Regions from separate parts of the Exiguobacterium sp. s39 genome, predicted to be linked through region 3. Evidence: riboswitches for the same ligand, from Rfam matches in the RefSeq annotation. Region 3 holds a riboswitch; each other region holds the start of a gene.

Region 1 (10,868 bases), on a different contig from region 3:
GAGACACCTGAATGGACAACTATGCAACAAGAACAGCTGGATCGACGATTACGACATGTGATTGAACAAGGATTACCGATCACGGCGACAGAGTATGACGAGGCGGAAGCGCTACGCTTACCATTACGAAAAACACCACAAGTTGAAGGACGAATTCGTGTCGTTCAAATCGGCACACTCGATTATAGTGCCTGTGGTGGGACGCATCTTGATTCGACGGCACAGCTCGAGTCGATTCTCTTTACCGGAGTCGAGCGGATTCGTGGAAATATTCGTCTGTCCTATGTCGCGAAGGAACGGGCATACCAACTCGTTCAGGCAGAACGACGAGCCTTACGGGAAGCGGCGCAAGCCTTGTCGGTCAAACCAGTTCAAATGCTAGAAGCCGTCCAAGCGTTACAAGAAGAGCAGAAACGCTTAACGAAACAGGTCGAATACGCCCAGGAACAACTCGCAACGTTCACACTCGCTCACGCTTTAGAACAACAAGAAGGCATTCTTGTGTTTGAACATCTGGATGAAGAAATCAAAATATCCGAGCAGCTTGCTAAAGCGATTCAAGAAGCGGGACGCGTCGGCGTCGTCTGGAATGCGACGACGAACAAGTTACTGATGAGTAGTCCAGGTGAACCCCATCTCGGGAAGTTCGCTAAAGCACATGTCCAAACATTTAACGGGCGAGGCGGAGGAAGTGCGGTTCAGGCACAGGCACAATTTACGAATCGGGATGATGCGATGGCATATGTCGATCGATTACGGGAGGAATATCAGTCATGACAGTCATTCAAGTACGTACAGCAGAACAACATCAAGCCGTCCGGATGATCCGGGAGCGTGTCTTCGTCGAGGAGCAAGGCGTACCACGTCATCTTGAATACGATACACACGATGAGACAGCGATTCATCTGCTTGTCCTCGATGAGCAGAGTCGACCGGTCGCAACGGGTCGTACCCGTCCATATGACGACCAACGGATGAAGGTAGAGCGTGTCGCGACGCTAGCGACAGCGCGAGGAAAAGGATACGGTGGCGAGTTGATGCAGGCGATGGAACGAGTCGCACGTCGCGAAGGGAAGCAATTGCTAACACTCGGCGCACAAGTTCAAGCGATCCCGTTTTATCAAGGACTCGGGTATACGATCGTCTCCGATGAATTCGATGATGCGGGCATCCCGCACCGAACGATGGAGAAAAAAATGTAAGTCATTTTGAAAGAAATCCTGCAAAAAGGGTTTCTTTTTTTTGTTTTCTATGTATATATATAATTCATAATGAATTTTTATACAGACAGATGAATTTAAAACCAGGAGGGAATTATACATGTCGAAACAAAAATTGATCTTAGCGTACTCTGGGGGACTTGATACATCGGTAGCCATTAAATGGTTGAGCAAGGACTATGACGTCATTGCCTTATGCATGGATGTCGGAGAAGGAAAAGATTTATCCGTCATTAAAGAAAAAGCACTCCTCGTCGGTGCGATCGAATCGATCGTCCTCGATGTAAAAGAAGAATTCGCACAAGACTTCGTATTACCGGCACTTCAATATGGCGCGCATTACGAAAATGCCTATCCGTTGATTTCAGCGCTTTCGCGTCCGTTGATCGCAGAAAAGCTCGTCGAAGTCGCGCATCAACATGGTGCAACAGCGGTTGCTCACGGATGTACCGGAAAAGGGAACGACCAAGTCCGGTTCGAAGTTTCGGTCGCAGCACTTGATCCATCACTCGAAGTCATCGCACCGGTTCGGGAATGGAAATGGTCACGGGAAGAAGAGATCGCCTATGCGAAAGAAAACAACGTGCCGATCCCGATCAACCTCGACAGCCCATACTCAATCGACATGAACCTCTGGGGACGGAGTAACGAGTGTGGCGTCCTAGAAAACCCTTGGACAGAGCCACCACAAGACGCTTACGCGTTAACAGTAGCGCCAGAAGACGCACCGGATCAGGCAGAAGAAGTCATCATTGGCTTTGAAGCAGGTGTTCCGGTCTCGATCAACGGAACAACATATCCACTGGCGAAACTGATCACGGAACTGAACATCATCGCTGGTGCACATGGGGTCGGACGGATCGACCACGTCGAGAACCGTCTCGTCGGTATCAAATCGCGGGAAGTCTATGAGTGCCCAGGAGCAACGGTTTTACTCAAAGCTCACGCTGCACTCGAGACGATTACATTGACGAAGGACGTCGCGCATTTCAAACCACTACTCAGCAAACAATACGCAGAAACGATCTATAACGGTCTCTTCCATGCACCATTGACAAAAGGCTTGAAAGCATTCCTGACGGCGACACAACAGGACGTCACAGGAGAAGTTCGCGTTAAACTGTTCAAAGGAAACGCAACCGTGACAGGTCGTCAGTCCGCTGTCTCACTCTACGATGAGAAACTTGCGACGTATACGAAAGAAGACGCGTTCGATCATGAAGCAGCAAAAGGCTTCATCAAATTACACGGACTTGCCGTTTCGACTCATGCGAGCGTACATCGTCAGGCGGGTGTAACGAAATGACCAAACTCTGGGGTGGACGTTTTACGGAAAGTGCTTCCGCTCAAGCGGAAGCCTTCGGAGCATCGATCACGTTCGATCAAAAATTAGCGAGCGTCGATTTAAAAGGCAGTCTCGCACACGCGCAGATGCTATTTGAACAAGGGATCCTCGCTCAAGACGAGTGGACACAAATCGAGCAAGGACTGAAGCAACTGGAAACGACGTTAGCGGATCATGTGTATACGCTAGCAGATGAAGACATTCATATGAATCTCGAGCGTCTATTGACGGAACAGATTGGTCCGGTTGCAGGAAAACTGCATACGGCACGGAGCCGAAATGACCAGGTCGCAACGGATTTACATCTATGGATGGAACAACATGTTGAAGCGTTGACGACGGCATTACGCGAGCTCCAATCGGTTATCACGGAACAAGCTGAGCAACATATCGAGACGGTCATGCCAGGTTATACACATTTGCAACGGGCACAACCGATCTCGCTTGCGCATCACTTGCTCGCTTATTTCTGGATGTTCGAACGTGATGTCGAACGGTTGACGGATAATCAAAAGCGGATCCGGAAATCACCGCTCGGGGCAGGCGCGCTCGCAGGGACGACATTCCCAATCGATCGTTTCCGTTCTGCCGAGTTGCTCGGTTTTGAGTCAATCTATCCGAACAGTCTCGACGCTGTCTCCGACCGCGATTTCGTCATCGAATACCTCGGGATCGCCTCGACCGTCATGATGCATCTCTCGCGTTTTTGTGAAGAAATCATCATCTGGGCATCGCAAGAATTTGGCTTCATCGAGTTGTCTGATGCTTTCTCGACAGGGTCGAGCATGATGCCACAGAAGAAAAATCCTGATTTCGCTGAATTGATTCGTGGGAAAACGGGGCGCGTCTACGGCAATCTGATGGGCTTCTTGACGACGATGAAGGCATTACCACTCGCTTACAACAAAGACATGCAAGAGGATAAGGAAGGGGTCTTCGATACAGCAGATACCGTTCTCCAATCCGTTCAAATCTTCACCGGAATGATTGAATCTGCGACGTTTAAGACCGAAGCGCTCAAGAAGGCGACAATGCAAGACTTCTCGAATGCAACGGAACTCGCCGACTACCTTGTAACGAAAGGCATACCGTTCCGGGAAGCGCATGAAATCGTCGGCAAAGCCGTCCTTTACTGTGTGCAGAACGGTTGTTTCCTGAAGGATTTGAACCTCGAGACGTATCAAACGTTCCATCCTGATATCAAGGAAGACGTCTATCCGCTCCTCGATCCGGTTCAAGCAGTAGCACGCCGGACTAGCTACGGCGGGACAGGGTTTGCTGCCGTGTCGGAGCAACTCGAACTCGCGAAACAGCATCTTGCGAATTGACGAATTTTGAAAAAAAACAGTCAAATGACTGGATTTAACAAAAGATGTCTGCTATAACTGTAACTAACAACCGACAGATAGAGGCGCGGATGACATGAGTAGCATCATTCTTGAAGGCAAGCATGCCGAATGATGTGAAAGGGGAAGTCCGCCGAAGTGAACGAGAAGATGCTTCTTCTTGTTTGCTGGTACAACGGTTAAGATCCGTTGTACTGCCGAAACCGATGTTTCGGAGCGCTATCTTACGTAAAAGAACGAATGACTTTGTCTTCGTTTGTCCGATCGTGATAACGACGGGCCGTAGGAACGCTCCTACCGGCCCGTCGTTTTTTTTCTGTATCGGGACAAAGGAGATAGGATTGTGACAACTGTACTTAAATTTGGTGGAAGCTCGGTTGCGACTGTCGAACAGATTCAGTCTATTGCGAATTATTTGAAGAGTCGCGCAGCCGAAGGTGAAAAACTCGTCGTCGTCGTTTCGGCGATGGGCAAGATGACAGATTCTTTGATCGCTCAGGCGCAAGCCATCACGGATCGCCCCGAGCGAAGAGAACTCGATCGACTGCTTGCCATCGGAGAAGAACAGACGATTTCATTACTCAGCATCGCCCTCAACTCGCTCGGTGTCAAAGCATTATCACAAACAGGCGCTCAAGCAGGAATCAGCACGATGGGCGTGCATACGAAAAGTAAGATCAAACAGATCGATGGAGATCTGTTACGACAAAAACTCGAAACGTACGATGTCGTCATCGTCGCCGGATTCCAAGGTGTCAACGAACTCGGTGATGTCACGACGCTTGGACGGGGTGGGTCGGATACAACGGCAGTTGCCCTTGCGGCAGTCCTTGATAAACGGTGCGAAATCTATACCGATGTCGACGGTGTCTATACAGCTGATCCGCGAATCCATGCTGCTGCTCAACCGATTCCGCACATCTCATATGATGAGATGATGGAGATGAGCGCCCTCGGGTCGAAGGTCATGGAAATGCGGAGTGTCGAACTAGGAAAAAAATACGGCGTACACATCTTCGTCGGGAAAACACTTGAATCGAAAAGGGGAACATGGATCATGGAAGCGACGGAAACAATGGAACAAAAAGCGGTGACGAGTGTCAGTGTGACGAAGAACGTCTTGACGGTATCAATCAAACACGTACCGCAAACGAACGCAGCAGTAGCCGATATCTTCGAACTGTTATCCAATCGCCACGTCAACATCGACATGATCAGTCAAACGACGTTCGACAGTGACATCTTCTTATCGTTCTCATGTCCACTCGATGAGGAAGAGTTCCTCGATGAAGCATTGAAAGACATCATGGATCGCTTCACGACAGTCAAGGTCGACCGCCACAATCAGCACGCGAAGTTATCTGTCGTCGGCATCGGGATGCGGGATGCAACAGGTGTCGCTTCGAAGTTGTTCGCAATCTTCCGAGCGGAGAACATTCCGTTCTATCAAGTTACGACTTCAGAAATCAGCATCTCATACACGATTGCACAAGCAGATATTGAACGGACGGTTGCAGCGATTGCAAACGCGTTCGAGTTATAAGGAGGAAAATAGGATGTATCATGTAGCAGTCATTGGAGCAACCGGCGCCGTCGGTCAAAAAATGTTACAAGTACTAGCCGAACTGGACTTCCCGGTCAGCCGCCTGTCCGCTTACGCTTCTGCTCGTTCAGCAGGGAACACGGTACAGTTCAAGGAAGAAGCCATTACGATCCAAGCACTGACACCAAGTATCACGGAAGACGAGATTGACGTCGCGTTGTTCGCGGCGGGCGGAACGATCAGTGAACAATATGCCCCGTTACTAGCTGAAAACGGAACACTCGTCGTTGATAATTCAAGTGCTTTCCGGATGCAGGAGACGATTCCGCTTGTCGTGCCAGAAGTCAATCCACAAGCGATTCAAGTGACGGACCGCTTGATCGCAAATCCGAACTGTTCGACGATTCAATCCGTCGTCGCCTTAGCACCGCTCCAGTCACTGGGATTCGAGCGTGTCAACTATACGACGTATCAGGCCGTATCCGGTTCTGGTCAAAAAGGAATCGAGGATCTGGCACGTGGAGCACGCGGAGAAGAGCCCGTCAATTATCCGCATCCGATTCACGATAACATCTTGCCACATATCGATGTGTTCCTTGAGAACGGCTATACGAAAGAAGAGCAGAAGATGATTGACGAAACACGGAAAATCTTCAATCTTCCAGCACTACCAGTCAGTGCGACATGTGTGCGTGTTCCAGTCACGAATTCTCACTCGGTTGCGATCAACGTCACGTTTACGCAGCCGACGACGGTTGCAGCGATCCGTGAAGCACTTGAAGGCGCACCGGGCGTCGTCCTCATCGATGATGTCGCGAATACGCGTTATCCGATGCCACTCGATGCAAGTGGTACGGACGACGTCTACGTCGGTCGGATTCGACAAGATGATAGTCTCGCGAACACGTTCCATCTCTGGTGTGTAGCCGACAACATTCGAAAAGGTGCCGCCTCGAATGCCGTACAAGTCGCACGCCAAGCAATCGAACAGTCGATTCATTCATAAAAAAGGAGGAGTTCTTCATGTTCAAAGGAGCAGGTACAGCGCTCGTCACACCATTTAATGAAGCAGGCGAGTTGGATCTACACGTATTCGAACGCTTGATCGAGCAACAACTCGCAGCAGGAATTCAGGCGCTTGTCGTCGGAGGAACGACAGGAGAAGGATCGACACTGACGAACACGGAATTCGAACAACTACTGACGACTGCCGTTCAAATCACGGCAGGACGAGTACCAGTCATTGCCGGAACGGGTTCGAACAACACGGCAGCAACAATCGAGAAGACGTTACTCGCAGAGCGCCTCGGTGCGGACGCAGCGATGCTCGTCACACCGTACTACAATAAAACATCGCAAGCGGGTCTCGTCGCACATTTCACGGCGGTCGCTGATGCAACCGAATTACCAATCATGCTGTACAACGTTCCATCGCGGACAGGAGTTGCGATCGCAGTCGAAACAGCAGTGACGTTAGCACGTCATCCACGAATCCAAGCGTTTAAGGAGGCGAGTGGAGACGTCAGCTTCATGGGTGAACTGATGGCGGCGATTCCGGAAGATTTCGCGGTCTTCTGTGGAAATGATGATCAAATCCTGCCGTACATGGCATGGGGGGCACAAGGCGTCATCTCAGTTCTTTCGAACCCGTACCCAGCAGAGACACAAGCACTTGCTGAGGCGTTACTCGCACAAGATCTCGTCACAGCTCGCCGGATTCAGGCAGACTTGTTACCGGTCATCGGTGCCTTGTTCAGTGACGTTAATCCGATTCCAGTCAAAGCATCGCTTGAAGAACTTGGCTTTGCTGTCGGTGCGCCGCGCTTGCCGCTCGTCCGTCAATCGGAAGCGGGACATGCCCACTTACTCGAAACGATGCGGGCTTACAAAGGAGTGGTTCGATGAAACTCGCGTTACACGGTTATGGGGCGACAGGACAATACGTCGTCGAACTCGCACCACAAAGTGTCGTGGCGATCGTTGACCGGACGAAGTCATCCGATACGATCGCTTCATATGCCGAGCTAACGGAGATGTCAGAGACGGTCGATGCGATCATCGACTTCTCCCATCCGAGTTTGCTACCGGATCTGCTCGCATACGGGCTGGCGACAAAAACACCACTCGTCATTGCAACGACTGGTTTTTCAGAAGCGGAACTGACATCGATCAAGGACGCTGCGAAAGAAATTCCAATCTTCCAGTCGTACAATATGTCGTACGGCATCGCGATGGTGCAGCAACTGCTGAAGACACTTGTGCCACTAGCAGGGGCGTATGACATCGAATTGCTCGAGAAACATCACAACCAAAAAGTCGATGCTCCAAGCGGAACGGCTGAGTTGTTATTGCAAACGATTCAGACGGCACGTGACGTGACACCGGTGTATGACCGATCACAGACGCGGCAAAAGCGAGAGACGAACGAGATCGGGATGCATGCGATGCGCGGTGGAACGATCTTCGGTGAACACGAAGTCTTATTCGCAGGTGTCGACGAATTGATTGAAATCAAACATACGGCGTTATCGAAAAAAGTATTTGCTTCTGGTGCGATTAAAGCAGCTGAAGCACTCATTCAAAAAACAGCGGGACTCTATACATTAGAGACGCTCTACACACAGGAGGATTCACATGTTACTCACTGATGCTTACGAAATTGCTAAATTCATTAAAGATGCTAAAAAACAAACACCGGTAAAACTTTACGTCAACGGCGATTTGGCGGGCTTGACGATCGAAGGCGCTACAGCGTTCGGATCAGATGAATCAAAGATTTTCTTCGCGGATGCAGGACTTGCGGCTACTTTCTTAGAAAAGTATTCAGATCGCATCACAGATGTTCACGTGGAGTATGACCGTCGCAACAGTGCGGTACCAATGCTTGATACACGTCACTTGAATGCGCGCATCGAACCAGGTTCATGGATTCGTGATCATGTCGTCATCGGTGATAACGCGGTCGTCATGATGGGTGCCATCATCAATATCGGTGCATCAATCGGAGATGGTACAATGATTGATATGAACGCTGTCGTCGGTGCACGTGGGACGATTGGGAAAAACGTTCATGTCGGCGCAGGTGCAGTGGTCGCGGGTGTCCTCGAACCACCTTCAAAAACACCTGTCATCATTGAAGACGGTGTCTTGATCGGTGCGAATGCAGTCATCCTCGAAGGGGTCAAAGTTGGTAAAGATGCCGTCGTCGCTGCTGGTAGTGTCGTCACAGAAGACGTACCTGCTGGAAGCGTCGTTGCCGGAACACCTGCACGTGTCATTAAACAGAAAGATGCGAAAACAGAAGAGAAGACGCAATTGGTGGATGATTTACGTTCACTCTGATTGACGTCGAAGAGGAGGAAAACACATGGCAGTGGATACACAGTATGGAGAAGCAATTTGGTTAGATGGAGTCTTTCATGATCCGAAAGATGCGAACACGAGCGTCATGTCACATGCGATTCACTATGGTAGTGGATTCTTTGAAGGAATTCGTGCTTACGCGACACCGGACGGACCGGCGATTTTCCAATTGAAGGAACATATCGAACGTCTCTTCCGCAGTTGTGCGTATTACCACGTCACGATTCCGTATACGGTTGATGAACTCGTCCAGGCGACGATTGATCTAGTTGCGAAAAACGGATTCGAATCTTGTTATATCCGTCCATTCGTGTTCCTCGGTACGCCATGGCAAGCATTGATGGCGAAAGATACGACGGTTCATGTCGGGATCTCTTGCTGGGAGCTTGGGGAATACTTCGATAAAGGCGCTGGCATCCGTGCCAAAGTCGCGTCATACCGCCGTGTCTCATCAACGATGATGCCGATGCAAGCGAAAGCGGCTGCGAACTATATGAACTCACAACTCTTAAAAGGTGAAGCGATTCGTGATGGATTTGACGAAGCAATCGCGCTCGACATGAACGGAAACGTTAGTGAAGCGAGTGTTGCGAACCTCTTCCTTCTTAAAAACGGAACGATTCATACACCGTCACTTGATTGTTCAGTACTCGACGGTATCACACGCCAAGTTATCATCCGTTTGGCACAAGATCAAGGCTATCCTGTTGTTGAACGTCACATCGGACGCGATGAGTTGTATGTCGCAGATGAGATCTTCTTAACAGGAACAGCTGCTGAAATCACGAGTGTCGGTGAAATCGATCACATCTCAATCAACGGCGGAACACGGAACGTCGCAGATGAGTTGCTCGGTCTTTACCGTCAAGCCGTCACAGGTCAATTGCCGCAATACGCGGATTGGTTGACGTACGTGACACCAGCTGTCGCAGAATGACGACGCGTACACTCGTCACGATCGATCGGAAGGCGGTGCGACAGAACGTCGCATCGGTCTTCGCTCGATCACGTAAACGTATTTTTGCCGTGGTCAAGAACAATGCGTACAACTTAGGCATGCTCGAGATGGTCGAAACGCTGACGGCGTCTGATGTGCATCACTTTGCTGTCGCTGAGTTGTATGAAGCCATTGAAATCAAAACGAATTTTCCAGACAGTTATGTACTGGTGATGAATCCGACGGAGGATTTTGAAACAGCACGACGTTTCGGAATCGCACTCGGTGTCTCATCGCTAGAATGGCTCGCCCTAAACAGTAAACAGCTGCAGGGAATCGAGTTACATTTGAAGATCAACGTCGGGATGAATCGTTTTGGTGTCAGTTCGCTTCAAGAGGCGGAAGCTGTCCTTGCGCTTGCGCAAGCAGATTCGCTTGATTTAACAGGTTTATATACACACTTTCCACTTGCCGATGAACCGGATGCGGATCACGATGGACAAGTCGAACGTTTCGTCGCCATTGCCGATGTGTTACGAAAGCGCCATACGTTTACGTATATGCACTCGGAAAACAGTGCGACGATCGTCAAACACGATCCGCGTCTCGCATTTTGTAACTATGTCCGCCCTGGCATCTTCTTATTCGGCTATTCACCGATTGAAAAGATGGACTGGCTCGTTCCTTCGCTACGGATGACGACGGAGGTCGTTGAAATTCGCGAAATTGGACCGGGTGAGCATGTGGGATACGGGACGAACTTTACGAGTACAGAACCGATGCGGATTGCTATCTTACCCGTCGGATATGGAGACGGTGTAGTCCGTGGGCGTGCCGCGTTGCCTGTTCATATTAAAGAAAAACCTTATCCGGTCATCAATAAATTATTCATGAGTCATACGTTCGTCGCTGTCGATGGGACGATTGAGGTCGGAGACGAGGTCGTGCTATACGGGGATGGCGTTGAAATTGACGATATCACCCGGACAGGAGCAGCGAACAATTCAGAGCAGATGTGCGCCCGGTCGTGGCGTTTGACGCATCAGTATCTATAAGGAGGAACTTATTATGTATGGAAGTCAATACCTGACAGAAGAAAACAACACGTTGCACA
Region 2 (10,868 bases), on a different contig from region 3:
CACAAGCAGAGATGTTCCAAGCTATGCAGGAAGTCCTAAGTGGACAAGTCAAGGAAGTCAAAGCCTCAACGCGTCTCAAATCGCATCCCGTCTGTTTTGCGACGGACGGCGCCGTCTCGATCGAGATGGAGAAAATCCTAAAGGCGATGCCGAATAACGAAGGGGTAGAAGCGGTCAAGATTCTTGAATTGAATCCGTCACACGCAGTGTTCGAGTCTCTTGAAACGGCATATCAAAACGATCGTTCGAAATTCGAGCGCTATACAAAACTGATGTATCAACAAGCATTGCTTGTCGAAGGGCTTCCACTCGAGGATCCAGTAGCGTTCGCAAATGATGTGTGTTTATTGATGGTATGAAACGAATAGATGTAAAAAAGGCATTGGATGCGCGCATCCAATGCCTTTTTTCGTACAGTGTTACATTAATCTGTTTGTAAATCAGAAGCGGTTTCGCCTTTTTTCGAGAGAACGTTCAAGACGACGACAAAGAGTACGAATGTGACAAGAGCTCCGATGAAACCGAAGACTGAAGACTCCGTGAAACCGATGACTAAATAACCGACTGCCGCAGTGACGGCACCGACTAGCGCATACGGTAATTGTGTCGTAACGTGATCGATATGATGGGATCCAGCCCCTGTCGAACTGAGGATCGTCGTATCGGAAATCGGTGAACAATGGTCACCGAAGACAGATCCAGCAAGAACAGCAGCAAGCGTCGGTAACAAGAGTGAGGCATCGACAGCCATGACGAGATCCGCACCGATTGGCAACATGATCCCGAATGTGCCCCAACTTGTTCCTGTTGAGAATGCCATCAAGCCGGCAATCAAGAATAATAAGAACGGCAAATACGACGCAGAAATCGAGTTGCTGACGAAGCTCGCGAGATAGTCACCGGTTTTCATATCACCGATGACAGCGATGATCGTCCAAGCGAATAACAGAATCACGACTGCTGGCCACATCGAACGCATACCAGCGACAATACTTGCACGGTAATCGCGGCCCGGAATTTTCCGACCGATAAGCATCAGGAAGGCAACGATCAAACTAATGACGACACCTGCGACGAGGGAACGGGTGACGTCCGTTGCCTCAAATGCACCGATTAAAGTAAACGGGCGGTTGTCGGCTGCAAGTGCCTGAGCACCTGTTCCGAGTAACGCACTGATCGTAGCAATGACAAGAACGACGATCGGAACGACGAGATCCCGGACTTTTCCGTTCGTATGTTCGTTGACCTCTTTTGCCATCCCCATCGGTGTTCCTTTTGACGCATCAAAAAGTTCACCATTCGCGGCACGGCGTTCATGCTGTTTCATCGGTCCGACAGAGACGCCAGAATAAGCGATGTAAAGTGTTAAAAGTAACGCGAAAATCGCATAGAAGTTCATTGGAACGATCATCATGAAAGCACTAAACGCTGAGTAATCCGTAATCGAGTGCGTCGTTAAGATACCGGCGATGATGGAGATGATGAATGCGCCCCAACTCGAAAGCGGACTGATGACACAAACAGGCGCAGCTGTTGAGTCAATCAAATAGGCAAGCTTTGCACGTGAGACACCACGGCGATCCGTTAACGGACGACTGACGTTGCCGACAGCGAGACTGTTGAAGTAATCATCGATGAAAATCAAGATACCGAGTCCGAAGGCAACTAAGCGTGCACCACGCGCTGTCTTGACGTGAGTAGAAGCCCATTCACCGAAGGCACGAGCGCCACCTGATGTCTGAATGAGCGTGGAAAGGACGCCGAGCAATAACAAGAAGACAAGCAATAAGACGTTCCACTCGTTCAAGGCACCGTCTGCCCAAAAGAGGCTGAAGATGTTCTTGCCGAGATAGGTTACCGTATCGATCGGATTAAAACGGTGGAGTAACAGGGCACCGACGAGAATACCGACACCTAACGAAAGAACGACCTTTCGGGTAAAGATGGCTAATAAGATAGCTAGTAAAGCAGGTACAAGGGCAATGATGGAATCTGAATAGTTGACCATGAAAAATATCCTCCTCTTTAATAAATGGCTTAAAGATGAGACCCCGCGGCACAAAAAAAGCAAGGGCACCGGCAACAAAGCCGACACCCTCGCTGGATGCGTCTTTCTTAGCCGAATTGGAGCGCTCCATACAATTGTTATGTATGGCAATCGATCGGGTGTTTCCCGAATCGACCAACGACGATATGCTCGACACATACTGTCATTTCGGCGATGTCACCTTTCCTGTAGTCGTCTTCGTTGTCATCCTCGGACCAAGTACTGATTGAAATCGCGCCTCTACCTCATCGATAGAATAGTCATATTCTGTTCTTATGGACACTTTATCATGTATTTCAGAAGCGATTCAACCATATATTCTGATAATTTAAGATAAAGTTGTTTATTCAGCAAAATGTTGAATGAGCTGTTTCATCAAATAGGCTTGGTTTTCCTCGAATTGTTTTTTTCGATGACCGTTCGCGCCAGATGGGTGGGGGAATCCGGAAAGAAGCTGATGCTGTTCGATTCGTCCATCATGAATCAATCCACGGACTTGCGTCTCGACGACCCGACCGAGTGGAATTAATAACACTGGTTTTTGTAACTGATTGATCTCAGCGACGAAGTGTTCTTCCGCGTAGTGCCTTAATAAAGGGCTACGATTGATCTTCGGTTGATGACCCGAGTAATTCTTTTCGCGATAAAAGACGGGTTGCTTTAACAGTGACGTTGGATGCAATAATTTCTGATGTTGATGAAATAAGCTAGCCGTCGTCTCGATTCCGAGCAATGCTGGAAGTTCAAGTGTATCGAGCATCTGGACGAGGTTACGTCGCATCGTTCCGGCAAAGCTTGCTGTATATTTGACGAGGCGTGCCGTCTCTTCTAATGAAACACCATGATGGAGGGCATCTGTCGCTTCTTCGAAAGCGATTCGCATCTGTTCAAAACCTGGTGTGATCCCGATGATGACGACTTTTGCTTCAGTATTGACATATTCGCCAATCGGAGAGTAATAGACGGTCAGCTCGTTCTCCTGTTGCAATAAAAAATCGTCCGTCCATAATTCATCACGTCGTAACGTACGATCGTCAGGTAAGCTACGAATGGCTTGTTCAAATATAGTTAATGAATTCATGAAGGACCCTCTCTCTCTGTAATGGCACTATGATAACAAATAATACCATTTGTGACAATTCGACCCTTTCACTATTTGTATATAGGTATATAAAAAAGGACTCGATACGAGTCCTTTTCGTGCATCATGCGCGTTCTTTGACCGAAGCGACTTCATAAGTCAGAATCTCGCTGCCGAGCATTGGCGATTCTCCTGCCTCACTACTCGCAGGTCGACTATGTGACGCTTTAAAATCGTCACTCTCCCGCCATGCTTGAAAACTCTTCATGTCTTCCCAGTACATGTTGACGTTCATTTCATCGTGTTCTTCGATATTTTGCGTCAATAAGACCTCGACGCGGATGAATCCGTCCATCGTATCGAGTCCACTTGGACGCGTAAAACGAGGAGCGAGAGCGGCAGCCATCCCTTTTTTGACTTTAATCCGGTTCGTAACGACGATCATCATAAAATCCCCTTTCAAAAAACGAGTAACGTACTTCTTCAGTATAGTACGATGAGGGAAAGAATGCCGGAAAGAAGGAACAAAAGACGATGAATGAACAGGAATACGATCAACGATTACGAATCGAGACCATTGAGATGCAACATCTTTATGGTGTGTTTAGTCACTACAATCGATATGAACCAACGCCTTATGCGGCACTAGACGAATTATGCGAAACGTATTTGTTTCAAAAACAGGACACGGTCATTGATTTCGGGTGTGGGAAAGGGCGTTTGAACTTTTACTTACACGACCGATTCGATTGTTCCGTCATCGGAATCGAGATGAACGGACAATTTTACGAGGACGCACTCCGGAATATGGCGAACTACCAAAGTCGACGGAAGCGGCGTTCCGGAAGTTTGCGATTTGAACAGACGTATGCCGAGCAGTATGCCATTCCGGATGAGACGAATAAGTTTTATTTCTTCAATCCATTCTCTTCACAAATTTTCATGAAAGTGATCGATCACATTTTAAGTTCGGTCGAACGTTCCCCGCGTTCGGTTGATCTCATCTTGTATTACCCGACCGATGAATACCGGGAGTACTTGGAGCGCCATACCGTATTCGAGCAAGTCGATGAGATTCGATTACGAGACATCTATGAAAAAAATCATGACGAGCGGTTCGTCATCTATCGCTTTGATCCGAACAAACTGCTTCAAAACGGGTATTAATACAATGATGAGAAAAATAGAGGATGAGGAGGTCGGACGATGATCCGTTTGGAGCATGTCACGAAAGAGTTTGCACCGGGGCGTGGAATATTCGATGTCAGTTTTACAGTTGATCCGGGTACGATATTCGGTTTCATCGGACCAAACGGATCTGGAAAATCAACGACACTTCGACATTTAATGGGACTACTGGCGGCGGATGCTGGAAAGGCGACGATCGGTGGCTTTGATTGCTGGAAGCAAAGTAAAGAGGTGAAGCAGTTGGTCGGTTATTTGCCGGGGGAGATTAGTTTACCTGGAGACATGACAGGAGTAGACATGCTCGATTTGATGCAACGACTGCATGGTAGCGATCCGACACGGCGGCAACTGTTGTTGAAACGATTTCCGTTTGAGACGAAGACGAAAATCCGCAAGATGTCAAAAGGGATGAAGCAAAAACTGGCACTTGTCGGTTGCTTCATGAAGGATGCACCCGTCTATCTACTTGATGAGCCGACCAGTGGACTCGATCCTTTGATGCAAGAGCGTTTTTTAGAGTGGATCGAACAGGAGAAGCATGCTGGAAAAGCGATTCTGATGAGTTCACACCACTTTCCGGAGATGGAAAAATCGTGCGATCGAGCGGCTTTAATCAAAGCAGGGCGCATCATCGTCGAATCGGATATTCATGAGTTGGTTCGATCGAGTCGAAAGACGTACACGATCGTCTTCCGAACTGAGGTGGAGGCGGCACAGTTCGCGATGCAAGTCGGTGTTGAACCGAAGCGGCTGGAAGTCAGTTTTCAAACGGACGAGACGCTGAGCTTGAATCAGGCGATCGCTTATTTAACTCAGTATGATGTGCGACTGATTCGTCCGTCAGCAGATGATTTAGAACAGGTCTTCTTGCATTATTATGGAGAGGAGGAATCGTCGTGATATTGCTGATTCGCTCTTTATTCAAGCAGGTCAGAAAGCCCGTGCTTGCTTATGCGATTGGAACGAGTCTCTACTTATTGATGCTTGCGTTGCTTTATCCATCGATGATGAAGACAGGTTTACTAGAAGCAAAGCTAGAAGCGTTACCTCCGGAAGTCTTAAAAGCATTTCAATACGATAAGGTGACAGGGTTCGAGAATGTACTGGATCTGCTCGGTGGGAACTATTATGGACTGATTTTTCAAGTCATTGCCAGTCTATTCCTGCTCTCATTAGCAGCGCGTCTCGTTGCACGACCGATCGACAACGGAGAGCTGATCGTCTATCTCGCAGCCCCGATTACACGGAATGCGTATACGTTTGCTGTCGCGATCGTCATGGGTATCGCAAGTATGGTTCTCGTAGGACTGAATGGACTCGTCTTGATGGTATCCGACTGGTGGATGACAGATATTTCGATCAATGACGTCATCTTATGGCGGATTCAACTCAATGCGCTATTGTTACTCTTGGCGATCGGTGCCTTTACGTTATTCGTTGCGACGTTATTTGACGAAGAACGTCGTGCTTTTTCGCTTGCCGGTAGTGTACTGGTTCTATCGATCGTCTTGACGATTCTGTCGGAACTAAGTGACAAGACGGAGTGGCTTCGTTATCTATCTGTCTTCTCCTTATTCAATACGACGCAATTACTAGAAGGAACGGATCATTTTCTTCTTCATTCCATTCTTTTACTCGTCCTCTGTCTCGTGTTCTTGACCGGAGCAGTCGTTCAATTCGGACGTCGGAGTCTGTCGATTTGATCGAAAGTGGCGCAAAAACTTTACAGAAAGTGAACATTTAGGATTTGAACGTTGCGTCACGCGCTGATTTTTACTAAGATAAAGGAATGTTGTAGTTCTGGAAAAAGAAATGAGGTCTTTCGAAATGAATAAACCATCCATTTATGGATTAACGCTTGAGCAGATGACAGAATGGTTATCGAATCAAGGGCACAAACCATTCCGTGCCAAACAAGTATGGGATTGGCTCTACCGTAAACGTGTCACGACTTTCGCGGAAATGACGAATGTCAACAAGGATTGCCTTGAGTTGTTAGATCAGAGTTTTACGATTGACTCGATGACAGAAGCGGTCAAGCAAGAATCAGCAGACGGAACAATCAAGTTCCTTTTCAAATTATATGATGGTAACTTGATTGAAACGGTTCTGATGCGTCATAAGTACGGTCTTTCTGTCTGTGTTACGACACAGGTCGGCTGTAACATCGGCTGTAGCTTCTGTGCAAGTGGTCTGATCAAGAAGAGCCGCGACTTGTCAGCAGGCGAAATCGTTGAGCAGATCATGAACGTTCAACATCACCTCGATGCAGTCGGTAACGAAGAACGTGTCAGCCACGTCGTCGTCATGGGTATCGGTGAACCGTTCGATAACTTCGACAACATGGTCGACTTCTTGAACGTCATCAAGGACCACAATGGTCTTGCGATCGGTGCGCGTCACATCACGGTTTCAACAAGTGGTTTGGCAGATAAGATCTACAAGTTCGCTGACTTGAAACTCCAAGTCAACTTGGCGATCTCGCTTCATGCACCAAACAATGAATTGCGTACGCAAATCATGAAAATCAACCGGGCGATCCCGCTTGAGAAATTGATGCCAGCAATCGATTATTACGTTCAAACGACGAACCGTAAAATCACGATCGAGTACATCTTGCTTCGTGGCGTCAACGACCAAAAAGAACACGCAGTCGAACTCGCAAAACTGTTCGAAGACAAACGTCACTTAACGTATGTCAACTTGATTCCGTACAACCCGGTCGATGAGCATGGTCAATATCAGCGTAGTACGTCTGAAGATATCACGACGTTCTACGATACGTTGAAAAAGAACGGCTTGAACTGTGGTGTTCGTCTTGAGCACGGAACAGACATCGATGCAGCGTGTGGTCAATTACGTAGTAAGCAAATCAAAAAAGATAAAGTAGCATCCAAATAATTCGTTGGGCTTCTCATCGTTTCGGTGGGAAGCTTTTTTTACGATAAGAAATGAGGACATTCTATGACACGTACACGATTTAATGATTTTAACTTAAGCGCACCGATTCTCGACTCAATCGAGCAACTCGGCTACACGACACCAACCGAAGTTCAGCAATCCGTCATTCCGGTCGTACTATCTGGAAAAGATGTCATCGTCAAATCACGGACGGGGAGCGGAAAGACGGCATCGTTTGCGATCCCACTGTGTGAACTCGTCGAGTGGGAAGAAAACAAACCACAAGTCTTAGTCTTGACGCCAACACGTGAGCTGGCCTTACAGGTCAAAGAAGATATCATGAACATCGGACGCTATAAGCGGATCAAAGCGACAGCTGTCTTCGGCAAGCAACCGTTCCGTGGGCAAGTCACGGAGCTCAAGCAAAAGACACACGTCGTCGTCGGAACACCGGGACGCGTACGCGATCATATCGAGCGGGGCACGTTATCGCTTGAGAAAGTCCGTTACGTCGTTTTAGATGAAGCGGATGAAATGCTGAACATGGGCTTCCTCGATCAAGTCGATGCCATCTTGTCTGAGTTACCGAAGGAGCGGATGACACTATTGTTCTCTGCGACCTTCCCAGAAGACATCGAACAGTTGAGTGACCGTTACATGGAGGCACCAAAACGGATCGAAGTGGGTGAAACCGTCGTCTCAACGATTACGCATAGTTATATTCCGGTGACGGACAAGACGAAGTTCGCGATTTTGAAAGATGCCCTGGTCGCTGAAAACCCGGATCGCTGCATGATCTTCTGTCGGACGAAAGAACACGTTGATTTCGTCGCGAATGGTCTACGCGCCCATGACTATCCGGTTGAAGCGATCCATGGTGGGATGGAACAAGACGATCGACTCGATGCGATGAAAGCCTTCCGTGCCGGGAAGTTCCGAATTCTTGTCGCAACAGATGTCGCGGCACGCGGCATCGATATCGAGAACATCACGCACGTCATCCAGTATGATCTCCCTGTCGAACGAGAAAGCTACGTTCACCGGACCGGTCGAACGGGGCGGGCAGGAGCAGCAGGACAAGCAATCAGTCTCGTCACACCAGCAGACGAACGTCGCCTGAAGGAAATCGAGCAGTATCACGGGAAGCTGACACGTCGCCAAGCACCGACAGAAAAGGACTTGATGCGGACAGCGGATGCGTTCGAAGAGAAAATGGCGACGGAAGATACACGTTCTTCGAAAACGGAGCAGCTTGATGCGGACATCATGAAGTTGTTCTTCAACGGTGGGAAAAAGAAGAAACTCCGTGCCGTCGACTTCGTTGGAACGATTGCGAAGATTGAAGGCGTCACAGCAGACGACATCGGCATCATCTCGATTCAGGATACGTTGACGTATGTCGATATCCTCAACGGAAAAGGTCCGCTTGTCCTCCGGGCGATGAAGACGACGAAGGTCAAAGGGAAACAATTGAAAGTGTACGAAGCATTCAAGAAATAAGACAAGCCGGTCATTCTCCGCTTAAGCGAAGAGGGACCGGCTGTTTTGCGTCAAGGCATGTCCAAGATGGAGTCCGCTAGCAGCTGCTTGGGCAAGCGAGTGTGTGGCACCGGAACAATCCCCGATCGCATAGACACCGGGACATGTCGTCTCAAACGTCTCTGACGTCTCAAGCATCGGTGCGTAAAACTTGCCATCTAATCCGTAAAGCAACGTATCTCCCGGAAGTTCCACTTCAAGGAGTTGCTCAAGGCGCTCTAAAAACCCTTCTAAGACAAGCATGTCTTCTGCAGGTACTTCTGCATGCAAATTACCGGGGGACGCGGTTAGGGAAGGGATGATCGTGTTACGACTCAATTGATCGTGTGTCGTCGCTCGCGATGCTCGGAAATCACTAAGTCGCTGAACGAGAATGCGATCACCACCTTGGTTGATTCCGCCAATGATGCGCGTGGCATACGCATTCGCTTTCGTTAGCGTCGAAAAATACCGCGGGAGAAATAGCGTGAAGTTCAGATTTGTCGAGCCGTCTGCTGTCTCGTGGACGTTTTGGCCGTCCGGCATGACGAGTCCTTCTTGATATTTGCGGATGATCCGTCCGCGTGGATTCATGCAATAGGTGACGGCTTGACCGTAAGGCGAGTCGTAACCGAGCTTCGTCTCGAACGTCTCCTGTAACAATGTCCGAAATAGCGCCTCATCCGTCTCAATTCGCACCCCGAGATCAAGTCGAGTCCGCTGTGGGGTGACACCAAGCGTCGCTAACTTTTGCAACGTAAAGTCTGCACCTGAACGACCTGTCGCAAACACAATCCGTTGACTGACGAAGATCTCGTCCGCTGTTTTGATCGTAAACGGCTCTAATTTTGTGATCTGCTCGATTGTCGTTTCGAACCGGGCATCGAGACGTGGTAATAAGGCGTCCTCAAACGCCGTGAAGACGGCAGCGGTCCGTACTGTGCCTAAATGACGGACGGTCGTCTCGACCGAATGTAGACCGGCGCGACGGGCACGAGACGCTACAGTAGGGGAATGCGTGGAATAGGTCTCAACTGTACCTCCACCATAAGTACATAAAAGATCATCGACTTCTTGGAACAGTCGTCGTGTCGTCTCTTCACCGATTTTTGAGACGAGTTCCCCGCCGAATCCTGTCGCATAATTAAACTTTCCTTCTGATTTGCCAAGCCCCGCAAATCCAAGATACGCATCTTCTGCCTTGCGCTCGCGAATCGTTTTTCCGGCATCGAGCAGTAGGACGCGTTGTCCGTCTTCCACAAGCTGATGGGCGAGGAAAATTCCTGCCACACCGGCTCCGATAATCGTCACATCATACATTACTGACGCCTCCTTTTCTTTGAGTATACAAAAAAGCCGGATTCCTGTGAAAGGAATCCGGACTAGGTGAGATCGCTTATTTCCACTCTGCGATGTCAGCGATTGGTAGACGAACCGATGGGTATCCTGCGTCCACGGCTTTACCGATTGAAAGCAACATGACTGGAAGATAACGTTCTTTTTCAAGACCGAATGCTTCTGCGATTTGGTCTTTTTCATAACCACCGATTGGGTTTGTGTCATAACCGTGTGCACGAGCGACGAGCATCAATTGCATCGAAACGAGACCTGAGTCGATCAAGATGCTATCACGCAATGTTTCAACGTCTTCTGGACGGTAGAAACCTTTGATGGCTGGTACTTGGCGATCACGTACTTCTTGCGGCATAAGCCCTTTTTCAACAGCCATGTCGTAGATTGTCTCGATGCTATCGACCGCGTTCATGTCACCGAAGACAGCGATGACAGCAGAAGATGTCTCGACTTGAACTTGGTTGAATTTTGCGAGTGGTGCGAGTGTCGCTTTACCTTCTTCGCTATCGATGACGAGGAAACGCCATGGTTGCATGTTAACTGAAGATGGTGCAAGTGTTGCTTCTTCAAGGATTTGTGTCATTTCTTCTTTTGAAATTTTTACGTTCGTGTCGTAGTTACGAATCGAGCGGCGTCCTTTGACGATTTCCATGAAGTTCGTTGTTGTTTGAGTAGTCATAATTATTCAATCTCCCTTGTGTGTGTTTTCTTTTTTTATAGTGTAAAAAAACTTATTTCCAGTCTGCGATGTCGTTGATTGGTAGGCGAACTGATGGATAT
Region 3 (10,868 bases):
TCAGCATCGTAAACCAACTCGTTGAAGCGGCTTGTGAGCTACCCAGCTGTTGTCCAAGATCGTTTAAATGTTGCGAAAGCGTCGGGTCGAGCGTCGTAAACTGATTCGCGTCGTCTGCCAAGTGAGCCGTCGTTTGACGGGTCATGACGGTGACGAGAATTGCCGTTCCGATGGAGCCGGCGACTTGACGAAGTGTGTTTTGTGTCGCGTTTCCGTGCGGGATCATCTTCATCGGTAAAGCGTTCATACCGGCAGTCATGATTGGCATCATGATGAATGCCATACCGAATGACCGAAGCATGTAGATACCCATGATGGAATAATACGATGTATCCATGTTCAATTGCGTCAATTCCCATGTCCCGTACGTCATCAACGTCAAACCGAAGATAGCGAGCGGTCGAATACCGAAGCGGTCAAATAAACGACCGGCAATCGGTCCGGTGATTCCCATGATTAGTGATCCGGGTAAAAGGAGAAGACCTGAATCGACCGGTGAAAAACCGCGAATGCTTTGAAGGTAAATCGGTAAAAGTAACATCCCACCGAACAACGCCATCGTAACGATGACATTGATAAAGAGGGTGAACGAAAATTCCGGCACTTTCAACACGCGAATATTCAACATCGGATCTTCCATCGACAGCTCACGCATTGCGAAAGCAGCAATTCCAATTAAGCCGATGACGATCGTGCTGATGACGATCGGGCTATCCCAGCCGTCATTCCCGGCTTCACTGAATCCGTAAAGGAGACTCCCGAATCCGATCGTACTGAATAAGACGCCCAGTGCGTCAAAAGAAGGTTTCGAGAGTGGCTGCGTCAGGCGGAACCAAGCCGTACCGAGTAACAACGTCACTAATCCAAAGAACGACATCGCATAAAACATGACGTGCCAGTCATAGTTTTGGATGACATATCCTGTGATCGTAGGTCCGACAGCAGGAGCGAGAATCATCGCGATTCCGAGCATTCCCATGGCAGCACCGCGCTTATGCGGTGGGAACAATGTCATGAAGACGTTTGATCCGAGTGGCATCAAGATACCAGCCCCCGCTGCCTGAACGACACGACCGATCATCATGACCGGGAAGTTCATTGCCATCGAACAGATGACCGATCCGAAGAAAAACAGTGTCATCGAAGCGAGGAACAGCTGGCGGAACGTATAGCTTCGCATCAAAAAGGCACTGATCGGAATCAAAATCCCGTTAACGAGCATGAAGCCCGTCGTCAACCACTGGGCAGTGGACGTCGACACGTTGAAGTCATTGATCAGAACTGGTAACGCGACATTAATCAACGTTTGGTTCAAAATAGCAATGAACATACCGATGAGTAAGACCGTCAGTACTTTCGGAATACTGACGTTTTCAGTCGATACCTGTTTTGAAGGTGCTGCGACTGGTGGTGTCACGGTCATCGTCGGTTCCGCCTCGAGGGATTCCTCAAGAGTCGGTCCGTCCGTCGCCAGCGCCGTGTCGGATGAGCGACTTCGACGGGCGATCCAGTTGACGCCGATGATGATCAGAATCGTGAACGCACTGTATCCGAACAAGAAGGTAGTAGACATGAACGTCCCTCCTTAATCCTTATGAATGCGGACGGTCACATTCATACCAGGTCGAATGTCGAGTGATTTTTCTTGCGAGAGTGATACTTTAACTGGAATGACTTGTGCGACTTTCGTGTAGTTCGCGTTTCCGTTTGAAGAAGGCATCATTGAGAACGTGGAAGCCGTCGTCATACCGATTTGCTCGACTTCACCAGAAAGTGTCGTGTCCGGATAGCTGTCGACATAGACATCCACTGTTTGTCCGACTTTGATTTCATCGATTTCTGTTTCTTCGATGTTCGCTGTGACCCAAAGGTCGTTTAAGTCAAAACCATAGGCGAGAGGTGTACCTGCTGCGACGAAGCCGTTCTTTGTCGCCATCGACTGAACGATCGTTGCTTTTGAGGGCATTGAAACAGAGAGGTCCGTCGATTTTTGTCCGGCTTGTGCCGTCATGACGTGTCCGACTGTTGCTCCACTGGCGAGTGATTCGCCTGTTTTCGCAGACCAGTCTGTTAATTTACCAGCGCTTGGGCTCGCAACCGTTATCATCTTACCGTCGATTTTCGCATTGTCTGTTTTGACATAGCTCGTTGCTTGATCGTAATAGTAGTATCCGACAACACCACCACCGATTAAAACGATGAGTGTCACGATATTGATGATCAATAATTTTTTCATACTCATGGGTGTGTTAGCATCCTTTCTTGTGTACAATCGATTCAAAAAAAGTACTCCTCTGGGGGGAGGAGTAATTAATATAGTTAATTATATGGATCATTAGCTAACAAACAACCGACAATTTCCGACAAAATGTTGGAAAAATAGATGATAACGGATTCATTAATGAAAAGAGGATGAAAAAGGAGTGAAATATGGATGAATGAGAGCCGTGATCCCCGACCAAAACGGTCACGTGACCGTATTACAATGGAATTATTTCGTTTATTGAAGACGCACAGCTTCTCGAGTATTACTGTCAAAATGCTGACGGATGGAGCCGGTGTGAACCGTTCGACCTTCTACGCACACTATACGGATAAGTATGATTTGCTCGACCAAATCGTTGAGGAGCAAATGAAGGCACTTGAACAAGCAATTCGGATCACGGGTACAGGAACTGTCTTTCCGACAGTCGAGCAGGTGAGTCGCTATTTTGCTCGTTTGTTCATTCATATCGAAGAAAATGAATTATTCTATCAAACGATGCTCGTTCAAGGACCGATCAAAACGTTCATCTCCCGTTTTCTCGATACATTGAAAGATAACTATCGTCTTGTGTTTCGACCGCAAATCACAGAAGAAGCTACGTTCGTCGATCGGGACTTATTATTGAATTATGTCATTGGTGGACAGTTGGGATTGTTGATTTCTTGGTTACGAAACGGTCGACCGTATTCATCAGAGTATATGGCAGAACAATTAAGTCGGATGATCGTCTTTGGAACGGTTGAGAGTATCGGTTTTCCTAAAGAGACGGAATGAGGACGTAAAAAAGACACTTCCCTGCGGAAGTGTCCAATCAGTTTAAGCCTGTCGGAATGCGAGTTCTTTCGTATAGATCGTACTCCGATTCCGTCCGCTTTCTTTTGAATAATACAACGCTTTATCTGCCTGTTGTAATGCTTCAAGTGACGTATGCGAACCACTGGAATGTGAAATCCCAAGTGAGATCGTAATTTGTAGATCAGGTACATCTGCTGTCGGGAACAGGTTACGTGCGACCGTCAGCCGAGCTAGTTCTGCTATTTTTTGCGCTTCTTTCGCCGAAGTACTTGGTAAGATGATTAAAAATTCTTCACCACCGTACCGTCCGACGAGGTCGTCTGGACGCGTCAAGGAAGCGAGAGTCATGCCGAGTTGGCGTAACACATCATCGCCCGCATCATGACCATATGTATCATTGACATGCTTGAAGAAATCGATATCGATGAGCACAAGTGAATAGCCTTGATCGGTCGAACCGACAAGCGATAGCGAGTCATCCAGACGACGGCGATTGGCGAGCCCTGTCAAAGCATCCGTCATGGCGAGTTTCTGCTGATACTGGATGTTTTCGAAGTGACGGCGTAATTCCGTCAGTAATCGAAAGGCAACAAAGCCAGCTAATAAATTAAAGAAGACGTACGCAATCGAGATTTTAAAGAATGTCGACCAGCTGTGCGTCAAGATGTAGATGGCGGGTAACGAATAGAGAATACCGACCAACACCATAAGTTGAAAATGACGCATCGAGACATGGACGAATCGACGAATGATCCCAATCGTCGTGATGAATAAGACGATGATCAGCGTAGATAAATAAAATCCTTCCATTTGATCAACTGGTGTTAAAAAGTAACGTGTCCCGATGATCATTGCTCCTGCAACGATGGCGCTTGGGAAACCACCGAACAGCATGGCGATCGCGACGGGAACGATACGTAAATCAACACGGGCGACATCGATTTGGATCCCATTGAACATTAATAAGACCGCAATCAGACCAGAGACTGCTCCGAGTATAAGTCGAATGCTCCATTTGGAGTTCAATGAAATACGCGGTTGATTCCGAAACGGTAAGAACAAGAGAGTAATCGTTGTGAACAGTAGACAAAAGTTAATGATGAATTGATTCATGATGGACAACAAATCCTCCCAACTCCCCCAGCTAACAGATTTCCATATATATACTTCCAGTATACTCAAGTAGATAACGGTTAGACAGAGGGAAATCTTTAGACCAAAATAGAAAAAACGGTAGAAAATCTACCGTTTTTAAGAAGATGAAGTAAGGGTATCCTCATCCATCGTCTGTAAAATTTTATCAAAGACATGAATCATCGTTTCGAGCTCTTCTTCCGTCAATGTACCGAAGCGGTCTTGTAAATAGTTTTTCCGGACGATTTCGAGATCCCGAAATGCACGTTCCCCGTCCTCCGTCAAAGCGAGTACGATTGAACGACGATCTTCCGTCGAACGTGTCCGTGTGACATATCCTTGTTTATACAGCTTATCCGTCAAAGCAGTGACTTGACTCGTCGCGAGCTCAAATTGTTCCGCAAGAAGCGTCGGGCGCTGAGGACCATTTTCTGAAAGGCTTCGTAAGATGAAAAACTCACTCCGGGTCGCCGTTCCTTCAAATAGCCGGTTAAGTTCACGTCGCAGGGTACGAAGAATGACACGCATTTGTTCCTCGAGTCGATAAGTTAGCAAATCACGTTCCTGTGGCATGCAAGCAGCATCCTTTCTCTCAGTGGACTTCTACCATTTAGTGTACTAAACATATCGGATTTTTACCATCGACTACCCCAGATTCGAAAAAGGCAATTGACAATTTCGTGGCGTTTTGTGTAATATGGCGTAGTAATAACTAACTTAATTCAGTTCTCACTCAACCAGTGGGATGGAGGTTGCAGTTCTTAAGAGTACGGTTACGGATGTCGTCAAGCGACAGATGAGGTGACCTGAAAGGAAGAATTGCCGAAATCAATCATCGCTTTGAAGATGATCGATTGGGATTAGATCAAATAGGTCTAATACTGTCACAAGTCGGGTATCACCTACTTGTGGAGAGCTATCTTTCACGACGGTAGAATGAGGCGCATCCATTTTATTATGTTGCGTTCTCATCTTCCATCTGGAAGATGAGGGCGCTTTTTGTTTTTTCATTCAAAAAGTGTCCTCTCAAAAATTTATTAAAGAGAGAAGCGAACGAAATGAACAATCTAGATGTGAAACAAACAACAGATTCGACAGCAGAAGGATTAAAACGTGGATTACAAGCCCGTCATATGTCAATGATCGCCATCGGTGGAGCGATCGGAACAGGACTCTTCATTGCGTCCGGTGCTTCCGTCGCAGCAGCAGGACCAGGTGGGGCGCTCCTATCGTATGCAATCGTTGGTCTGATGGTCTACTTCCTCATGACAAGTCTTGGTGAAATGGCAGCGTATATGCCGGTCGCTGGATCCTTCTCGACCTATGGAACGAAATTCGTCGATCCATCATTCGGCTTTGCGCTCGGCTGGAACTACTGGTACAACTGGGCAGTCACGATCGCAGTCGAGCTCGTCGCAGCACAAATCGTCATGACATATTGGTTCCCGGATGTTCCTGGATTTTATTTCAGTGCCTTGTTCCTCTTACTCATGATTGGCTTGAACTACTTCTCCGTTAAGGGATTCGGGGAAGCGGAGTATTGGTTTGCGATGATTAAAGTCGTTACCGTCATCGTCTTCTTAGTCGTCGGTGTTGCGATGATTTTTGGTGTCTTTACATCAGAGCCACCGGTTGGCTTTAAAAACTTTGCACTTGGCGATGCACCGTTCGTCGGTGGGATTCCTGCCGTCATCGGTATCATTCTCGTTGCCGGATTCAGTTTTCAAGGTACAGAACTGGTCGGGATTGCCGCGGGTGAGTCGGAAGATCCGAAAAAGAATGTTCCAAAAGCAGTCAAACAAGTCTTCTGGCGCATCTTGCTTTTCTACGTCTTCGCGATTTTCGTCATCGGAATGCTCATTCCGTATACGAGTCCGAACTTGGTTTCCAATGACATTACGGACGTAGCGGTTAGTCCGTTTACGCTTGTCTTTGAAAAAGCGGGTCTTGCCTTCTCAGCAGCACTCATGAACGCCGTCATCTTGACGTCTGTTCTATCTGCCGGAAACTCAGGTATGTATGCTTCGACTCGGATGCTTTATACGCTTGCTCGCCAAGGGGATGCACCGAAGTTGTTCGCGAAAGTATCGAAAAACGGTGTACCGCGTAACGCTTTGCTCGCAACAGGAGCAATCGGTGCACTCTGTTTCTTGACGTCGATGTTTGGTGGACAAGTCTACTTGTGGTTACTCAATGCTTCGGGGATGACAGGCTTCATCGCATGGCTCGGGATTGCAATCAGTCACTATCGTTTCCGTAAAGGATTCCTTGCACAAGGTCACTCGTTGAAAGACTTACCATATGTTGCACCAGCGTTCCCGTTTGGTCCGCTGTTCGCATTCGGTCTTTGTTTCCTCGTCATCGTTGGTCAAAACTACGCAGCATTCCTTGCGGATCAAATCGATTGGGTCGGAATTGCCGCAACGTATGTTGGTATTCCATTATTCCTTGCCTTCTGGTTAGGACACAAATTCAAAAATCGGACGTCAATCGTTCGTTATGACGAGATGGACTTCCCAGAACATCCACGTCAATCATAATGTGTGAACCACCTTCTATAAATGAAGGTGATTGAGATTGAAGACAAAGTGCAATTTTTCTCTGATGAGTCTGATGAGAAAGATTGCGCTTTTTTGTTCGTTTCGAATCGTTTTCCTGGGACAAGCATCGCGCCGCTTCGCTGCAGGGTCACTCTTGCTTGTTTTTCCCTAGGAAGCGATGTCGAGTCAACAAAACGATTCTCTGATTCTCCTTCCGGGTATAAAAAAAGAATGACACGTTACACGCCACTCCTACAGGAAAAAGCGCAATTTTGCGCTGTCAGAGACAAACAAGACCCGTTTTCCTACTCGAATAGAGCGGGAAAATTGGCTTGTATCTCGCCTGAGGAAAGGGCGTGAAGACGAGACATTTTTGAGTCAGCCCATTTTTCTGCAATCGGAACCATCTTCTAGAATGAGGGTGTTTTTTTATTCCCTTAAATGAAAACGTTCTCTAAAATATAGTTTTGAAAAAGTATAAAAAAGGAATTAATGAATACATATTCAAAAATAGAAAAATGAATAAAGAACAGGGGGAGACGCATGACTACATCTGATTTATTTTTTACATTAGGTTCTGCAGCGTTTTTCATGTTGCTCGTTGCCTACATATCCTACCGATTGACGCGTGGGAAAACACAAGGCGTCGATGAATACTTCTTAGCAGGTCGAGGGCTAAGTGGCGTTTTCATTGCCGGATCACTACTACTGACGAATTTGTCGGCAGAACAGTTGATTGGACTAAACGGACAATCTTTCATGGGAAACATGTCGAGTATGGCGTGGGAAGTCACGGCGGGATTTGCTGCGATCATCATGGCCATCTATCTGCTTCCGAAATTTCTCGGGCTTGGGATCTCGACATTACCGGAATACTTAAGTCACCGGTATGACGAGACGGTTCGTCGGATGACAGTCTTACTCTTTTTGCTCGGATATATGTGCGTCACGATTCCTTCGATGCTTTATTCAGGTGGGATTGCTGTCTTGCAGCTATTCGATGTTCCGGAACTCTTTGGTCTCAGTTATACGCAATCCCTTTGGTTAGTCGTCTGGGTCGTCGGGATCATCGGAGCAATTTATGCGATTTTTGGAGGGCTACGTGCGGTGGCTGTCTCGGATACCTTGAACGGGATCGGGCTTGTCTTCGTCGGATTCTTAGTTCCGGTGCTTGGCTTTATTGCACTGGGTGACGGGAATTTACTTCAAGGGATGAAGACGATTGCGACTGTGCAACCGGAGAAGCTGAACGCAATCGGAAGCTCAACCGATGCCGTTCCGTTCTTCTCGATTTTCACGGGTATCCTATTTGCGAACTTATTTTATTGGTCACTCAATCAATATGTCATTCAACGTGTGCTCGGGGCAAAAGATTTGAAGGAAGGACAGAAGGGCGTCCTCATGACAGGATTCTTGAAGTTATTAGTTCCGATCTTCATGCTGATTCCTGGGATCATTGCCTATCACTTGTATGGGAACACACTAACGAGCGGTGATTTATCATATCCTCGACTCATTACGGAGTTACTGCCTGTCTCGCTGATGGGATTTTTCTTAGCTGTCTTACTCGGAGCCGTCTTTAGTTCGTTTAACTCGTTGCTAAATAGTATTGCGACACTTTTCGTCCTCGATATCTATCAGCCGGTGTTTGCGAAAGAGGCGAGTGATGAACATTTGATTCGTGTCAGTAAATGGTTCGGAACGATCGTTGCCTTAATCTCTTTCGTTATCGCTCCATTCTTGATGTACGCGCCGGACGGCTTATGGAGTTTGATCCGGCAATTCACAGGATTTTTCAATATTCCGATTCTCGTCATCGTATTAATGGGGATTTTCATGAAACGAATTCCGGCAATTGCAGCGAAAATCGTCATTGTCTTTCACGTATTCGCGTATTACTTATTCGTCTTCGGTTTTAAACAACTGTTCGGCTGGGATCATGGCATTAGCTACATTCATGGGTACGGTATTCTACTTGTGATTGAAGTGCTGTTCATGGTATTCATGGGGTATCGTTACCCGGCCGTCCAGTCAAGAAAAATCAATCGACGACAATCTGTCGAGCTCACTCCATGGAAATTTGCGATTCCAGTCTCGATCTTATTATGTACATCCATCATTTGGACGTACGTCTTGTTTTCAAAAATCGGACTGGCTTCGACAGCAGGAATCGTATCGATTTGGTTCTGGCCGGTCACGTTAGGACTTGTCATTGCAACGATCGCATTATGGCGTGTGTCGCTAAACGCTTGGGAAGCGAAGTACCGGACCTATCTCGAAGAAGAGTACCGTCAAGCCGAATAATCCTCTCGCAGAAGGCATGACATATCGGGTAAGATGAAAGAAAAACAGGAGGCGATCTTCGTGAATTACTGGTACCACTTCAAGCGTGCCTTCTTACCGATCGCATTATTGCTTGTGACGCTTGCCTTGTACCAAATGATTTATCGTTTGAATAACATCTGGTATTCGCTTGGAGGACTTCTTCTTGTCTTTGCAGCGATTTACTTCGTCATGCGTCGTCTAAAAGCGAATCCAGAGGATTGAATGAGCAGGAAAGTCGAGTCCATTCTCTGAACGCGGTAAAATAGACACATACAGAGGAGGGGAAGATAGATGGCAAAAGCAATATTTGCAGGTGGTTGTTTCTGGTGCATGGTCAAGCCATTCCATAAATATGATGGTGTAGAGCAGGTCATTTCAGGATATACCGGTGGTCATACAGAGAACCCGACTTATAAAGAGGTCTGTTCGGAAACGACAGGTCACTTGGAGGCGGTTGAAGTCACGTACGATCCGTCCGTCATTACGTACGAAGAATTACTCGAGATCTTCTGGCGTCAAATCGACCCGACAGATGGTGGAGGTCAATTCAATGACCGTGGTGAATCGTACCAACCGGCTATCTTTTATGTCGATGAAGCACAGCGTGAAGCAGCTGAACGTTCGAAAGCAGCGCTTGACGCATCAGGACGCTTCTCGCGTCCGATCGCGGTAGAGATTCGTCCAGAAAAGCCGTTTTGGCCAGCCGAAGAATATCACCAAGATTATTATAAAAAGAATCCGTTCCGTTATCAGATGTATAGTGTCGGCTCAGGTCGCGCGAAATTCATCAAGGAAGCGTGGAAGGACCACGGTAAGGAAAAAGAACTGAAAGAGCGTCTGACACCAATTCAGTATAAAGTCACACAAGAGAACGGGACAGAACCCGCTTTCCGTAACGAATACTGGGATGAAGAACGTCCAGGACTGTACGTCGATATCGTCGATGGTACACCACTCTTCACATCAAAAGATAAATTCCAGTCAAACTGTGGTTGGCCGAGTTTCGCTAAACCGATCTCAGAAGACAAGATGGAAGTCGAACTCGATACGAGTCACGGGATGACGCGGACGGAAGTGCGTTCTGCGAATGCGGATAGTCACCTCGGTCATATCTTCGATGATGGTCCGACAGAACTTGGTGGTCTTCGCTATTGTATCAACTCAGCAGCATTACGATTTATTCCGCTTGAAGAGCTTGATTCGGCAGGATATGGGGAATATAAAAAACATTTCGAGTAACACGTAAGGAGCAGTCAAACGATTTCGTTTTGACTGCTCTTTTTTCAAATGGGAGGGAGAGAATCGAATGTTTCGACCCGTATATGAAGAGATTCGACAAATGACGATTGCGAAGGTGCTTGATTTCTACGATCACGAAATCCGTCAGCTCGATGAGCAAGCACGTCAGGAAAAGTACGACAAGATGAGCTTGAGTCCGTTTCGCTTTTTCCGTGGGAGTTCGCATCTGTTTTATTATGACGTGACGCGAATCCCCCTTGGTTTTGATACGCCTCGTGATAAACCGACGTGGATTCAGGGAGATCTTCATTTTGAAAACTTCGGTGTCCATGGCAATGCGAAGGGAGAGATCATCTACGACGTCAATGACTTTGATGAAGGGTACTTAGGATCTTATCTATACGATTTGATTCGCATGGCGGTCTCCGTCCGGTTGTTCGCTGAAGAGGCAGGATACGATCCGGCTCCTGCGATTCGAAATTATGTCCTGGAATACTTACACGATTTAAAAAAGTACGCTCTCGGAAAAGATCCGAGTGATGTCTGCTTTACGCGGGATAATACGAAAG

What was found. Region 3 has a riboswitch for lysine ahead of KNQ11_RS11840 (amino acid permease). Riboswitches for the same ligand answer to the same signal wherever they lie in the genome.
Region 1: linked by a shared signal. The riboswitch ahead of KNQ11_RS14700 (aspartate kinase) and the one ahead of KNQ11_RS11840 (amino acid permease) in region 3 are both predicted to bind lysine.
Region 2: linked by a shared signal. The riboswitch ahead of KNQ11_RS14110 (Na+/H+ antiporter NhaC family protein) and the one ahead of KNQ11_RS11840 (amino acid permease) in region 3 are both predicted to bind lysine.

Annotation. Positions count from the first base shown of each region.
Region 1 is NZ_JACSNA010000004.1:41,601-52,468, forward strand. Features, by position in the region: gene KNQ11_RS14680 (alanyl-tRNA editing protein) at 1-777, shown strand, start outside; gene KNQ11_RS14685 (GNAT family N-acetyltransferase) at 774-1,202, shown strand; gene KNQ11_RS14690 (argininosuccinate synthase) at 1,321-2,526, shown strand; gene argH (argininosuccinate lyase) at 2,523-3,893, shown strand; lysine riboswitch at 3,964-4,141, shown strand; gene KNQ11_RS14700 (aspartate kinase) at 4,255-5,454, shown strand; gene KNQ11_RS14705 (aspartate-semialdehyde dehydrogenase) at 5,468-6,460, shown strand; gene dapA (4-hydroxy-tetrahydrodipicolinate synthase) at 6,478-7,359, shown strand; gene dapB (4-hydroxy-tetrahydrodipicolinate reductase) at 7,356-8,102, shown strand; gene dapD (2,3,4,5-tetrahydropyridine-2,6-dicarboxylate N-acetyltransferase) at 8,089-8,796, shown strand; gene KNQ11_RS14725 (branched-chain amino acid transaminase) at 8,822-9,754, shown strand; gene alr (alanine racemase) at 9,751-10,809, shown strand; gene lysA (diaminopimelate decarboxylase) at 10,823-10,868, shown strand, end outside.
Region 2 is NZ_JACSNA010000003.1:170,776-181,643, reverse strand. Features, by position in the region: gene htpG (molecular chaperone HtpG) at 1-359, shown strand, start outside; gene KNQ11_RS14110 (Na+/H+ antiporter NhaC family protein) at 425-2,008, opposite strand; lysine riboswitch at 2,120-2,298, opposite strand; gene KNQ11_RS14105 (uracil-DNA glycosylase family protein) at 2,391-3,128, opposite strand; gene KNQ11_RS14100 (heme oxygenase) at 3,253-3,573, opposite strand; gene KNQ11_RS14095 (SAM-dependent methyltransferase) at 3,663-4,295, shown strand; gene KNQ11_RS14090 (ABC transporter ATP-binding protein) at 4,335-5,216, shown strand; gene KNQ11_RS14085 (ABC transporter permease subunit) at 5,213-6,019, shown strand; gene rlmN (dual-specificity RNA methyltransferase RlmN) at 6,144-7,217, shown strand; gene KNQ11_RS14075 (DEAD/DEAH box helicase) at 7,281-8,717, shown strand; gene KNQ11_RS14070 (NAD(P)/FAD-dependent oxidoreductase) at 8,739-10,055, opposite strand; gene KNQ11_RS14065 (nitroreductase family protein) at 10,132-10,767, opposite strand; gene KNQ11_RS14060 (nitroreductase family protein) at 10,820-10,868, opposite strand, start outside.
Region 3 is NZ_JACSNA010000002.1:58,037-68,904, forward strand. Features, by position in the region: gene KNQ11_RS11815 (DHA2 family efflux MFS transporter permease subunit) at 1-1,573, opposite strand, end outside; gene KNQ11_RS11820 (HlyD family secretion protein) at 1,586-2,242, opposite strand; gene KNQ11_RS11825 (TetR/AcrR family transcriptional regulator) at 2,435-3,040, shown strand; gene KNQ11_RS11830 (diguanylate cyclase) at 3,083-4,174, opposite strand; gene KNQ11_RS11835 (MarR family winged helix-turn-helix transcriptional regulator) at 4,313-4,768, opposite strand; lysine riboswitch at 4,934-5,122, shown strand; gene KNQ11_RS11840 (amino acid permease) at 5,254-6,735, shown strand; gene KNQ11_RS11845 (solute:sodium symporter family transporter) at 7,279-9,039, shown strand; gene KNQ11_RS11850 (hypothetical protein) at 9,100-9,282, shown strand; gene msrA (peptide-methionine (S)-S-oxide reductase MsrA) at 9,352-10,299, shown strand; gene KNQ11_RS11860 (DUF2252 domain-containing protein) at 10,367-10,868, shown strand, end outside.